Regions from separate parts of the Micrococcus sp. TA1 genome, predicted to be linked through region 3. Evidence: riboswitches for the same ligand, from Rfam matches in the RefSeq annotation. Region 3 holds a riboswitch; each other region holds the start of a gene.

Region 1 (3,250 bases), on a different contig from region 3:
ACGGGCCAGCATCGACCCGACGGGCCACAGGAAGAACACCGCCAGGAACGCCAGCGGGACGGCGGCGACCACCGTCCACACCAGCCCGCGGCCCACCGGGCCGGCGGCACGCCTCCACCGCCCGGGCACGACGTCCGCCCGGTCACCGCCCGGCGGGGCGGTTCCGGTCTCCGGGGCCCGACCGGACGCCGGCACCCGGGTGGGGGCCGGCGTCGGGACCAGGGCCGGGTCTCCCGGGACCAGGCTCATCCGTCGCGTCCTGTCCGGTGGGGGATGCCGATCAGCTCGCGGCCTCGTAGAGTGCGTTCCAGTCCTCGAGCCAGGCCTCGCGCTTCTCGGCGATCTGCCGCAGGTCCGCCTCGATCGGGTCCTCGACGAGGGTGGCGTTCTGCGCCCATTCGGCCGGCAGCTCGAGGGACTCGTCCACCGGGTACATGAACATGTTCTCCGGCAGCGAGGCCTGGAAGTCCTCGGCGAGCAGGAAGTCGATGAACGCCTGCGCGCCCTCGGGGTTCTTCGCGCCCTCCACGACGCCGGCGTACTCGACCTGGGTGGTGCAGGTGTCCTCGACGACCCCGGTGGTCGGGGCGAAGGCGGGGGAGGACGAGTAGCTGAGCACCAGCGGGTAGGCGCCCTGGCCCTCGCCGGCGGAGAAGTCGGAGTAGTAGGCGTCCGACCAGCCGGCGGCGACCTTGGTGCCGCCCTCGAGCAACCGCTGCCAGTAGTCCTGCCAGCCGTCCTCGCCCTTCTCGGTCACGGTGGCGGCCAGGAAGGCCAGGCCGGGGGAGGAGGTGACCGGATTGGTGGTGACGAACAGCCGCGCGTACTCGGGCCTGGCCAGGTCCTCCAGGGTGGTCGGCGCGGCGAGGTCGTTCTCCTCGAACCACTGCTCGTCCACGTTGACGCAGACCTGGCCCTGGTCGATGGGGGTCAGCCGGTCCTCGACGACGAGGTCCTGGGCGGATTCCGGCAGCGCCCCGGAGGCGTACTCGGCGACGACGCCCTCGTCGATGACGCGCTGGGCCGAGAGATTGTCGATGCCGTAGACCGCGTCCACGGTGGGGTTGTCCTTGGACAGGATCAGCTGGTTGACCAGGGTGCCGGCGTCGCCCGGGGCGGTGGTGGTGAGCTCGTAGCCGGACTCCTGCTCGAAGGCGGCGATCTGCTCCTCGGTGATGTTGAAGGAGTCGTGGGTCATCACGGTCACCGTGCCACCGGTGCCGGCTCCCGAGGCGCCGCTCGCGCCGTCGGTGGTGGCCGGCGCCGTGCCGTCGCCCGCGCCGGACTGGTCCGCGACCGAGCAGCCGGTCAGGGCCAGCGCGGCGATGCCCAGGATCGCGAGGGCGCCACGGGCACGGCGTCTGCTGGTGGGCGCTGCGGAAAGGTGGTGCATGAGTTCCTCCAATACCTCTGGAGGGGACGGGGCGGCGGGTGCGCCGACCCGAGGAGAGAAAGCTCGACTTCCTTCGCCGGTGCTAACCGGGCAGGTTCGAGGGTCTGCGGTGTGCGCACTCTCAGCGCCGGCCTGGCGCTCCCCTGTCGTTGAACCTTCAGTCTAGTGCCGGGGGAGGGGCGGGGTCATCTCGGTCGGCTGACGTGACCGGCCGTGGCGGCGCACCATAATGGAAAAGCCCTGCCTGTCTGAGCTGTCCGGCTGAGCACCTGCACGACGAATCGGCCCTGAGAGGTGGATGTGGACTGTTGTCATCCCGCTGCCGGCGGTACCGAGCCGGGACGTGCGCAGCACATGGATCCGCGGGAGCCTGCGTCTCGGGCCGTCCACACGGGCCCGGTCCAGTCGAGCTCCACCCACGGCATCGAGCAGGTTGAGGTTCCCGCCGGTCGGTTCCTCATGGGGGACCACTTCGGTGAGGGGTACCCCGCAGACGGTGAGACGCCCGTGCACGCGGTGCGGTTGGACGGCTTCTCCATGGACGCCACCACCGTGACGGTCGACGACTTCCGGCGGTTCGTGGAGCAGACCGCGTACGTCACGGAGGCGGAACGGTTCGGGTCCTCGGCGGTCTTCCACCTGGAACTCATTGCTCGTCGGCTGAACCCGGCGGGCGCGAACCCGGTCCCGGGGACGGCCTGGTGGGTCAACGTGCCCGGGGCGTGCTGGCATGCCCCGCTCGGACCGGGATCCCGGGCGGACGAGGACCACCCGGTGGTCCACGTCAGCTGGAATGACGCCCAGGCCTACTGCGCGTGGGCCGGGCGCCGCCTGCCGCACGAGGCGCAATGGGAGTACGCGGCCCGCGGCGGGCTGCAGGGCCACCGCTACGCCTGGGGCGATGAGCTCGTGCCGGGCGGCGAGCACCACTGCAACATCTTCCAGGGACGCTTCCCCGTGGAGAACACGATCGACGACGGTTTCCTCTCCACGGCCCCGGTGCGGACGTTCCCGGCCAACGGGTTCGGCCTGTTCCAGATGGCCGGGAACGTCTGGGAGTGGTGCCAGGACTGGTTCCTGCCGCGCTACTACCGGCGCAGTCCCGAGGAGAATCCCCCCGGGCCGCCGTTCGGCGAGGGCAGGGTCATGCGCGGAGGGTCGTTCCTCTGCCACGACTCCTACTGCAACCGGTACCGGGTGGCAGCGCGGAGCAGGAACAGTCCGGACTCCTCGAGCAGCAACTGCGGCTTCCGGACCGTCGGCTGACGGGTCAGGCCGCCGCCCGCACCCGGACCCCGTGGTCGGTCAGCGCCAGCAACTCGTCCAGCATCAGCTGGCGCATGCGGTCCACGACCTCCTCGCACCCCGGCCTGGCGGCCAGGTTGTGGGCCTCCTCCGGGTCCGAGTCGAGCAGGTACAGCTCCTCGGCGTCGGTGCCGAAGTACCGCGTGTAGCGGGCCTCGGGGGTGATGACCGAACGGATGTGCACGGGGGCCGGCAGCCCGTCGAGGCCGAACGGCTGATCCTCCTCGACGATCAGTGCCCTGCGGTGGACGGAGGCCTCGCCCCGCAGCAGCGGGACCAGGCTGCGGCCCTGGATGCCGCGGTGTCCCGAGACCCCGGTGAGTTCCAGCAGGGTGGGCACCAGGTCCGCGTTCGAGACCAGGGCCGTCGAGGCCGCGGTCCGCGCCGCCGGGGAGATCCCGACGCCGGCCCCCGGCAGTCCCGCGGGCACCCTCATGACCAGTGGCACGTTGGTCACGCCCCGGTAGTGGGTGAAGTGCTTGAGCATCATGCCGTGGTCGCCGAACATGTCCCCGTGGTCCGAGGTGAAGACGACCACCGTGTTCTCCGCCA
Region 2 (3,250 bases), on a different contig from region 3:
CGCGGGCAGCATCGCCCCCACCTGGGCGTAGAGCCAGAAGCACGGCAGCACCCCGGCCACGCCCACGGCACGGTCCTCGCCGAGGGCGGTGGCCAGCAGGAAGTCCGTGTAGGCGCTCGTCACCGGTCCAGCGACGGGGGCCGGGCGATCACCGAGCCAGGTGCGGTGCAGTTCGGCCTCCTCGGTGAGGCAACCGTGGGCCGCCCCGGACCAGAAGACCTGCGCGTCCAGCTCGGTCGAGCGGGCGGCGAGGGCGGCCATCGCCCGGGAGTACCCGTTGAGGTACAGCGCGTCCTGGGCCAGGTAGAACTCGAAGGCGTGCCGGGTCAGGCTTCCGTCCACGAGGGCACGGACGAACCCGGAGCCGGCGATGGCGGCGTTGACCTCCGCCCCGGCGGCCCACAACGCCGCGGTCCACGGACCGGCGGGCGCGACGGCGGCCGGCACCCGGGCTTCGGGGTCCCGGCGCGGGGCACCCAGGTCCTGCGGGGACCCGAGGACGGGCGGGACGGCGTCGGGGGCGAACCAGGGGGCGGCGGAGGCGGCGGCCTGCAAACGGCGCGAGCGGTGCCCGTGGTCCACGGGTCCGTGGCCGGAACCGACCTGCAGGGCGGCCCCGTGGGCGATCGCCTCATGCAGCCACTCGGTGGCCCAGGCCAGTGCCGTGCCCGGGGCGTCCCCGCGGCCCAGCCGGGTGGCGAGCGCGGAGGACAGGGAGCAGCCGGTGCCGTGCGTGCTGGTGGTGTCGATGCGCGTGGACGGCACGGAGATCAGCGTCCCGTCCGGGTGCACCCAGGTGTTCGTGACCCGCCGGGTGTCCAGGTGCCCGGTCTTGACCACCACGGCCACGCCGGTCGCGGCTGACCAGCGGGCGGCCTGGTCCAGGGCCTCGGCCTCGTCGGCGGCGCGCGGCGAGCCGGTGAGCACGGCGAGCTCGTCGATGTTGGGGGTGACCACCGTGGCGCGGCGGCAGAACTCGATCATGGCCTGTTCGGCCTCGGGCTGCAGCAGGCGGTGGCCGCTGGTGGCGATCATGACCGGATCGACCACGAGCACGGCCGGCGGGTGCTCGTCGCACCAGGCGGCCACGGTCTCGATGATGCCGGTGGTGCCGAGCATGCCGGTCTTGACGGCGTCCAGGGTGACGTCGTCGCTGACGGCCTCCAGCTGGGCGCGCAGGAAGTCCGTGGGCGGGACGTGGAGGTCCCGCACGCCGTGGGTGTTCTGGGCGACGAGCGTGGTCACCACGCTCATGCCATAACCGCCGGCGGCGGTGATGGACTTCAGGTCCGCGGCGGTGCCGGCGCCCCCGGAGGGATCGGTGCCGGCGATCGACAGCACGCGGGGCCCGGATGCGGGGACAGGCGGAATCTGGGTATGGCAAGAAGAAGTCACGCGGACATCCCTTCGCTAGTCCTAACTAGATCAGGTTCCACGGGTGTCATCTCAGCGCCGTGCGGCGCACCCCGTGTCCGCGGCCAAGTATAGGCAGGCGCAACGGACCGACGGGGCTATCGAGCGAAACGTCTCGACTCAAACCCTCAGCCGGTTCAAGGCATCACGCATAGGAACGACGATCACCGTCGTCTCAAGGAAGAGGGGCACCTCCCCGTGCGCACCACATCCACCACCTCGTTGGCTCTCGTCGTGGCCCTGGGCCTCGCGCTCACCGGATGCGCCTCTCCAGCTGGCAGTGCGGGCAACACCGCCGAATCGAACAGCGCCGATGGCTCCCAGTCCGCATCCAGTCCGGAAGCGCCCGAGCCCGTTGATCTCACTGGCGAGTGGGCACAGTCCAACAAGGGCTCCGGAAGCAAGCACGTGGCGACCATCGTCGACGATACGATCACCATCTACTGGGTCAACGCGGAGGATGAATCGAAGTCCCTGTACTGGGCCGGCAGCGTCGAACAACCCGAGGACGCAACGGCAGCCTTCACCTGGGACTCGGTCAATGACACGTCCAAGACGGGTTCCGCACTCCTGGCGTCCAGTGACGACCAGAAGACCTTCACCCTGGACGGCGACACCATCAGCTACGAGGCCGCCGCGCTCGGTGAGACGTGGACGGTTGAGCTGGAGCAGACCAGCACCACCCCCGCAGCGGCCCCCGCGGACGATCAGGACACCACCGGGGAGTACGACGTCACCATCGAGGATGCGACCTTCGCCAAGGACTACGCCGGAGAACCGGCGATCGTTGTCAGCTATGAGTTCACCAACAACTCCGACGAGGCCGCCAACTTCATGACCGCCATACACGACCAGGCGTTCCAGAGCGGCGTCGAGCTTGAAAGCGCCATAGTCGATGACGTCGACTCGGCGCTTTCGATGTCCGACATCAAGCCGGGTACTACGGTCACCATCCAGGAGGCCTACGTCCTGCGGGATGAGACCACGGTGTCCGTGGAAGTACGGGAGCTGTTCAGCTTCTCCGAGGCAGTCCTGACCTCCGAGGAATTCTCCGTCAAGCAGTAGATGCTCCCTCGACGTCGGCAATAATCGGGACGAGGGGGACGTCCTAACCGTGCTGTGCGTCGCCCCCGGCCATCACGACCGGCCCGTCGCGGCCCTCCGAGAGGCCATCGGTCTGGGGTCCTGACCGCTGGCCGAGGTCCTGCCCCCTGGGGCGGCCTGCCCGAACAACCGGGCATGTTCGCGGTGTCCTGGCTGGACATGCGCCGGCTACCGGTGAGGATCGACGCCGCCGCGCCGGACGCCCAGTACGTCAGCGTCGGCATCGAGACCAACGGCGTGATGCTCTGGTTCATCGTCGATGAATCCGGGGGGCGCACCTGCGCTGCTGCCACCCGGAACCGCGGGCGAGAAGCACAGCGTCGGTGAACGGCTGGACGCGCTGATCATCGGGATATGCGAGCGCGCCGTGTGCCCCCTGAACATGGTGGCCACGTGACCGGCACCGGAAGGAGCCGGATTGCCGGCTTCGGGACCACCGCACGAAGCCTCTTGACATCCCTCCGGCGCTGCCGAAAATGACTGGTATCCAACTGAATCATCTGGGATTCCATGCCGAGATCCGGCAGAGGAGGAATGATGTTGTACCCGCCCGAGGATGCCCGCGAGCTGACGGTGTTGATGCGGCTCAGCCGCGAGCTGGACATCGTCGGTGACCTGACCGCCACCGTGGACGGTCCCTCAGAACTGATCGCCTGGGTCCTGGTGCTCGGCCGGCCCGAGATCACCGCCTGGCGGGCCGAGCACACCGGTCACCGGTACATCCATGCCACGG
Region 3 (3,250 bases):
CCGGACAGTCGCGACGTGTCCCGCCACAGGGCGATGCCCTCGTCCTCCCCCAGCCCGACCGCGGCCAGGGCGTGTCGGACCCGGTCCCAGATCTCGTCCGGCGGGACGCGGAGGTTCTCCGCGCCGAAGGCCACGTCGTCCCCCACGCGCGAGAGGATCACCTGTGTCTCGGGGTCCTGCTGCACCAACCCGGCGTGGCCGCGCAGCTCGCGGGTGGGCACGCCGTCCAGCAGCAGCCGGCCGGTCTCCTCCGAGTCGTCCGCCGGGTCCAGCACGCCGGCCAGTCCGTGCAGCAGAGTGGACTTCCCGGCCCCGGAGGGCCCGGCGAGCAGGACCCGCTGCCCCGGTGGGATGGTCAGGTCCAGGCTGGCGACGGCGGCCCGGTCGCGTCCGGCGTGCCGCCAGCCCCAGCCCTGCGCGGTGACGGTGGCCGCGGTCACCCCCGGCCCGCCGGTTCCCGGTGGGCGCCGCGGGACGGGAGGGCGGCCAGTGCGCCCGTGGCCGCCAGGGCGCGGGTGGCCAGCCAGCTCAGCAGGCCGGCGATGACGATCCCGGAGATGCCGGTGAACCCCACGTAGAGCCACTTCCAGGCCAGCGTGTACTCGGGGAACCAGGCGAACAGGAAGGCCTCGTTGAGACCGCAGGCCACTCCCGCGGCGGCACCGGCCAGCAGGGCCACGGGAAGGGTGAAGCGACGGTAGAGGAACAGGAGGAAGACCAGCTCGGCCCCGATGCCCTGGACGAGTCCGGAGGCCAGCACGGTCAGGCCGAACTGGGACCCCAGCAACGCGGAGACGGCGGCAGCCACCAGTTCCGTGAACAGCGCGGCACCCGGTCTGCGGATCAGCAGTGCACCCAGGACCGCCGGGAACAGCCACATGCCGGCGACCAGTCCCGACGACGGCGGGAACGCCAGGAACACCCCGCCCAGTCCCGCATAGGCCAGGTTCCAGGCCTAGAAGACCACGCCGCTGGCCACGGCGACGACGGCGGCCACGACGATGTCCACCACGCGCCAGGTGTGGCGGGAGGAGGTGCGGTGGGCGGAGGTGCGGTGGGCGGAGGTGCGGTGGGCGGGGCCGCGCGGGTCGTGGTGTGGGCGGGAGCGCCCGGGACGGTCCGGTGTACCGGCCGGCGGGGTGGCCTGGTGATCACTGCCGGGGGTCTGCGTCGAGACCATGTGATGTCCTCCTCAAGGATCCAAGGAGGGGAATGGAACGCACGCCGCCCGAACCCTCGGGATCCGGGCGCGTCAGGCACCGGGCCCCACGCTCCATCGGAGAACTCGACTTCCTTCGCCGGTACTAACCGGAGCAGGTTCGAGGGTCTGCGCTGGGCGCACTCTCAGCGCCGGGCGGCGCTCCCCTGTCGTTCACGATGTGGCACCAGCATAGGGCACCACCCCCGACCCCTCGGCCACGGTCCTCCCGTTGCGGGGAACGGCTCTCAGTCCGCCCGCCCCCTGGCATCCGTGGGTGCCCGCAGGCCCGTGACCGCCGGCCCCTCGAGCAGGGTGCCGTCCGCGGTGAAGCGTGATCCGTGCAGTGGGCAGTCCCAGGAGCGCTCGGCGTCGTTCCAGGAGACGATGCCGCCCAGGTGCGGGCAGACCGCCGACATCCGGCAGGTCACCCCGTCCACCGTGGAGACCGCCACGGGCCGGCCGTGGTCCCGGCCCACCGTGCCCTGGCCCTCGGCCGGAGGCTCCTGGGGCAGGGGTCTGCGTGCGGCCGACGTCCAGCCGCCGGCCAACCGGGCACCGACGGCGGCGTTGTCCCTCAGGCCGGTCAGCAGGTCGGCCGGCGAGGTGAGGCGACGATCCATCGGCCTGGCCCAGTCCGTGGCACCGCCGAGGATCTGCGCGGAGATCCGCAGGGCGGCCGACACGCCGTTGGTCAGGCCCCACTTGTTGAAGCCGGTGGCCAGGTAGACGTGGCCACCGCCGCGGGGCAGTGTCCCCACAAAGGGGACGAGGTTGGCCGAGCGGTAGTCCTGCGCGGACCAGGCGTGCGTGCGCTCCGCTCCGGGGAAGTGCTCCCGGGTCCACGCCTCGAGGGCGTCCACGGCGGCCTGCGGTGAGGCCGATCGCCCCACCACGTGGCCGTTGCCGCCCACGAGCAGCAGCTCACCGTCGTCGATGGGGGCCGTGCGCAGGCTGCGGGACGGACTGTCCGCGGAGAGGTACATCGCCTGGGGAACGGGCCCCGGCACCCGGTAGGACTGTGCGTAGGAACGGTGTGGACTGAGCTTGGCGAAGTAACCGCCGCGGTCCAGGACCGGGGCCCCTGTGGCCAGGACCAGCTGCCCGGCCCTGATCTCCCCCGCGGAGGTGTGCACGGCCAGCGGGGACCGGTAGCCCGCGCCCGTGAGCCGCACCCCCTCCACCAGCGTCCCGCCGAGCCGGCGGAACTCGGTGGCCAGGGCGTCGAGCACCTGCATCGGGTGCACCTGCGCCTGGTCCTCCAGCCGGATCGCCCCGGCCACGGGGTAGGGCAGGTCCGTCTCCCGTGTCCAGGTCACGTCCAGGCCCGCGGCGCGGTCGGCCTCCAGCTCGGAGTGCAGCCGGGACAGGCCCTCGTGGGTGGTGGCGTAGGTGTAGGCGGGCCTGCGCTGGTAGTCGATCCCGTTCTCGTCCAGGTAGCGCAGCAGCCAGGACTGCCCCCGGCGGTTGCCCTCCACGTAGGAGCGCAGCACCTGGTCCGACTGGTGACGGCTGATCTCCGCCAGGGTGGTGCCCTGGAGCAGCGAGACCTTCGCGGTAGTGTTCCCGGTGGCCACGGCCCCCACCGAGCGGGCCTCGACCACGGCCACGCGCTGGCCCGCGCGCGCCAGCAGGACGGCGGTGGCCAGCCCGGTCAAGCCCGCGCCGGCGACCACGGTGTCGAACCGGTCACCCGGGGAGAGGTGGTCGGTGCCGGTGGCGGGGACCGGGTGGGTGTCATGCCAGAGGGACGTCCTGGGGTCCATGCTGCATCCGTCCTGTTCCGTCCTGCGGGATCCGATGGCGGACGCGTCCCGCGCGGGGAGGCGAACACCGTCATCGTAGAGGGGCCCCGTGCGCATCGCACCCTCTCAGACCCCGGATGCGCACGGGGACTCGGCACCCCGCCCCGGCGCCGTCTACTGTGATCCCATGCCCTCCACCACAGCCTCCGGCGAGACCCGGTCCCTGCGCCGCACGGTCACCACCACGGGCCTGTTCCTGTTCATCCTGGGTGACGTCCTCGGGGCCGGGGTGTACGTCCTGGTCGGC

The links. A riboswitch is a leader RNA that binds a small molecule or an ion and turns the genes downstream of it on or off. The one in region 3 is predicted to bind thiamine pyrophosphate.
Region 1: it holds a riboswitch for thiamine pyrophosphate, as region 3 does, so the genes downstream of both, GGQ69_RS11545 (thiamine ABC transporter substrate binding subunit) here and GGQ69_RS10760 (ECF transporter S component) in region 3, are expected to answer to the same signal.
Region 2: it holds a riboswitch for thiamine pyrophosphate, as region 3 does, so the genes downstream of both, GGQ69_RS12975 (bifunctional hydroxymethylpyrimidine kinase/phosphomethylpyrimidine kinase) here and GGQ69_RS10760 (ECF transporter S component) in region 3, are expected to answer to the same signal.

Annotation. Positions count from the first base shown of each region.
Region 1 covers NZ_JACHNW010000002.1:33,586-36,835, reverse strand. Annotated here, with positions in the region: gene GGQ69_RS11550 (iron ABC transporter permease) at 1-249, opposite strand, end outside; gene GGQ69_RS11545 (thiamine ABC transporter substrate binding subunit) at 281-1,393, opposite strand; TPP riboswitch at 1,445-1,548, opposite strand; gene GGQ69_RS11540 (formylglycine-generating enzyme family protein) at 1,748-2,659, shown strand; gene GGQ69_RS11535 (sulfatase) at 2,664-3,250, opposite strand, start outside.
Region 2 covers NZ_JACHNW010000002.1:363,569-366,818, forward strand. Annotated here, with positions in the region: gene GGQ69_RS12975 (bifunctional hydroxymethylpyrimidine kinase/phosphomethylpyrimidine kinase) at 1-1,341, opposite strand, end outside; TPP riboswitch at 1,386-1,479, opposite strand; gene GGQ69_RS12980 (DUF5067 domain-containing protein) at 1,612-2,478, shown strand; gene GGQ69_RS12985 (hypothetical protein) at 2,653-2,844, shown strand; gene GGQ69_RS12990 (hypothetical protein) at 3,052-3,250, shown strand, end outside.
Region 3 covers NZ_JACHNW010000001.1:2,447,541-2,450,790, forward strand. Annotated here, with positions in the region: gene GGQ69_RS10755 (ATP-binding cassette domain-containing protein) at 1-440, opposite strand, end outside; partial or broken gene GGQ69_RS10760 (ECF transporter S component) at 437-1,180, opposite strand; TPP riboswitch at 1,274-1,377, opposite strand; gene GGQ69_RS10765 (FAD-dependent oxidoreductase) at 1,447-2,964, opposite strand; gene GGQ69_RS10770 (APC family permease) at 3,131-3,250, shown strand, end outside.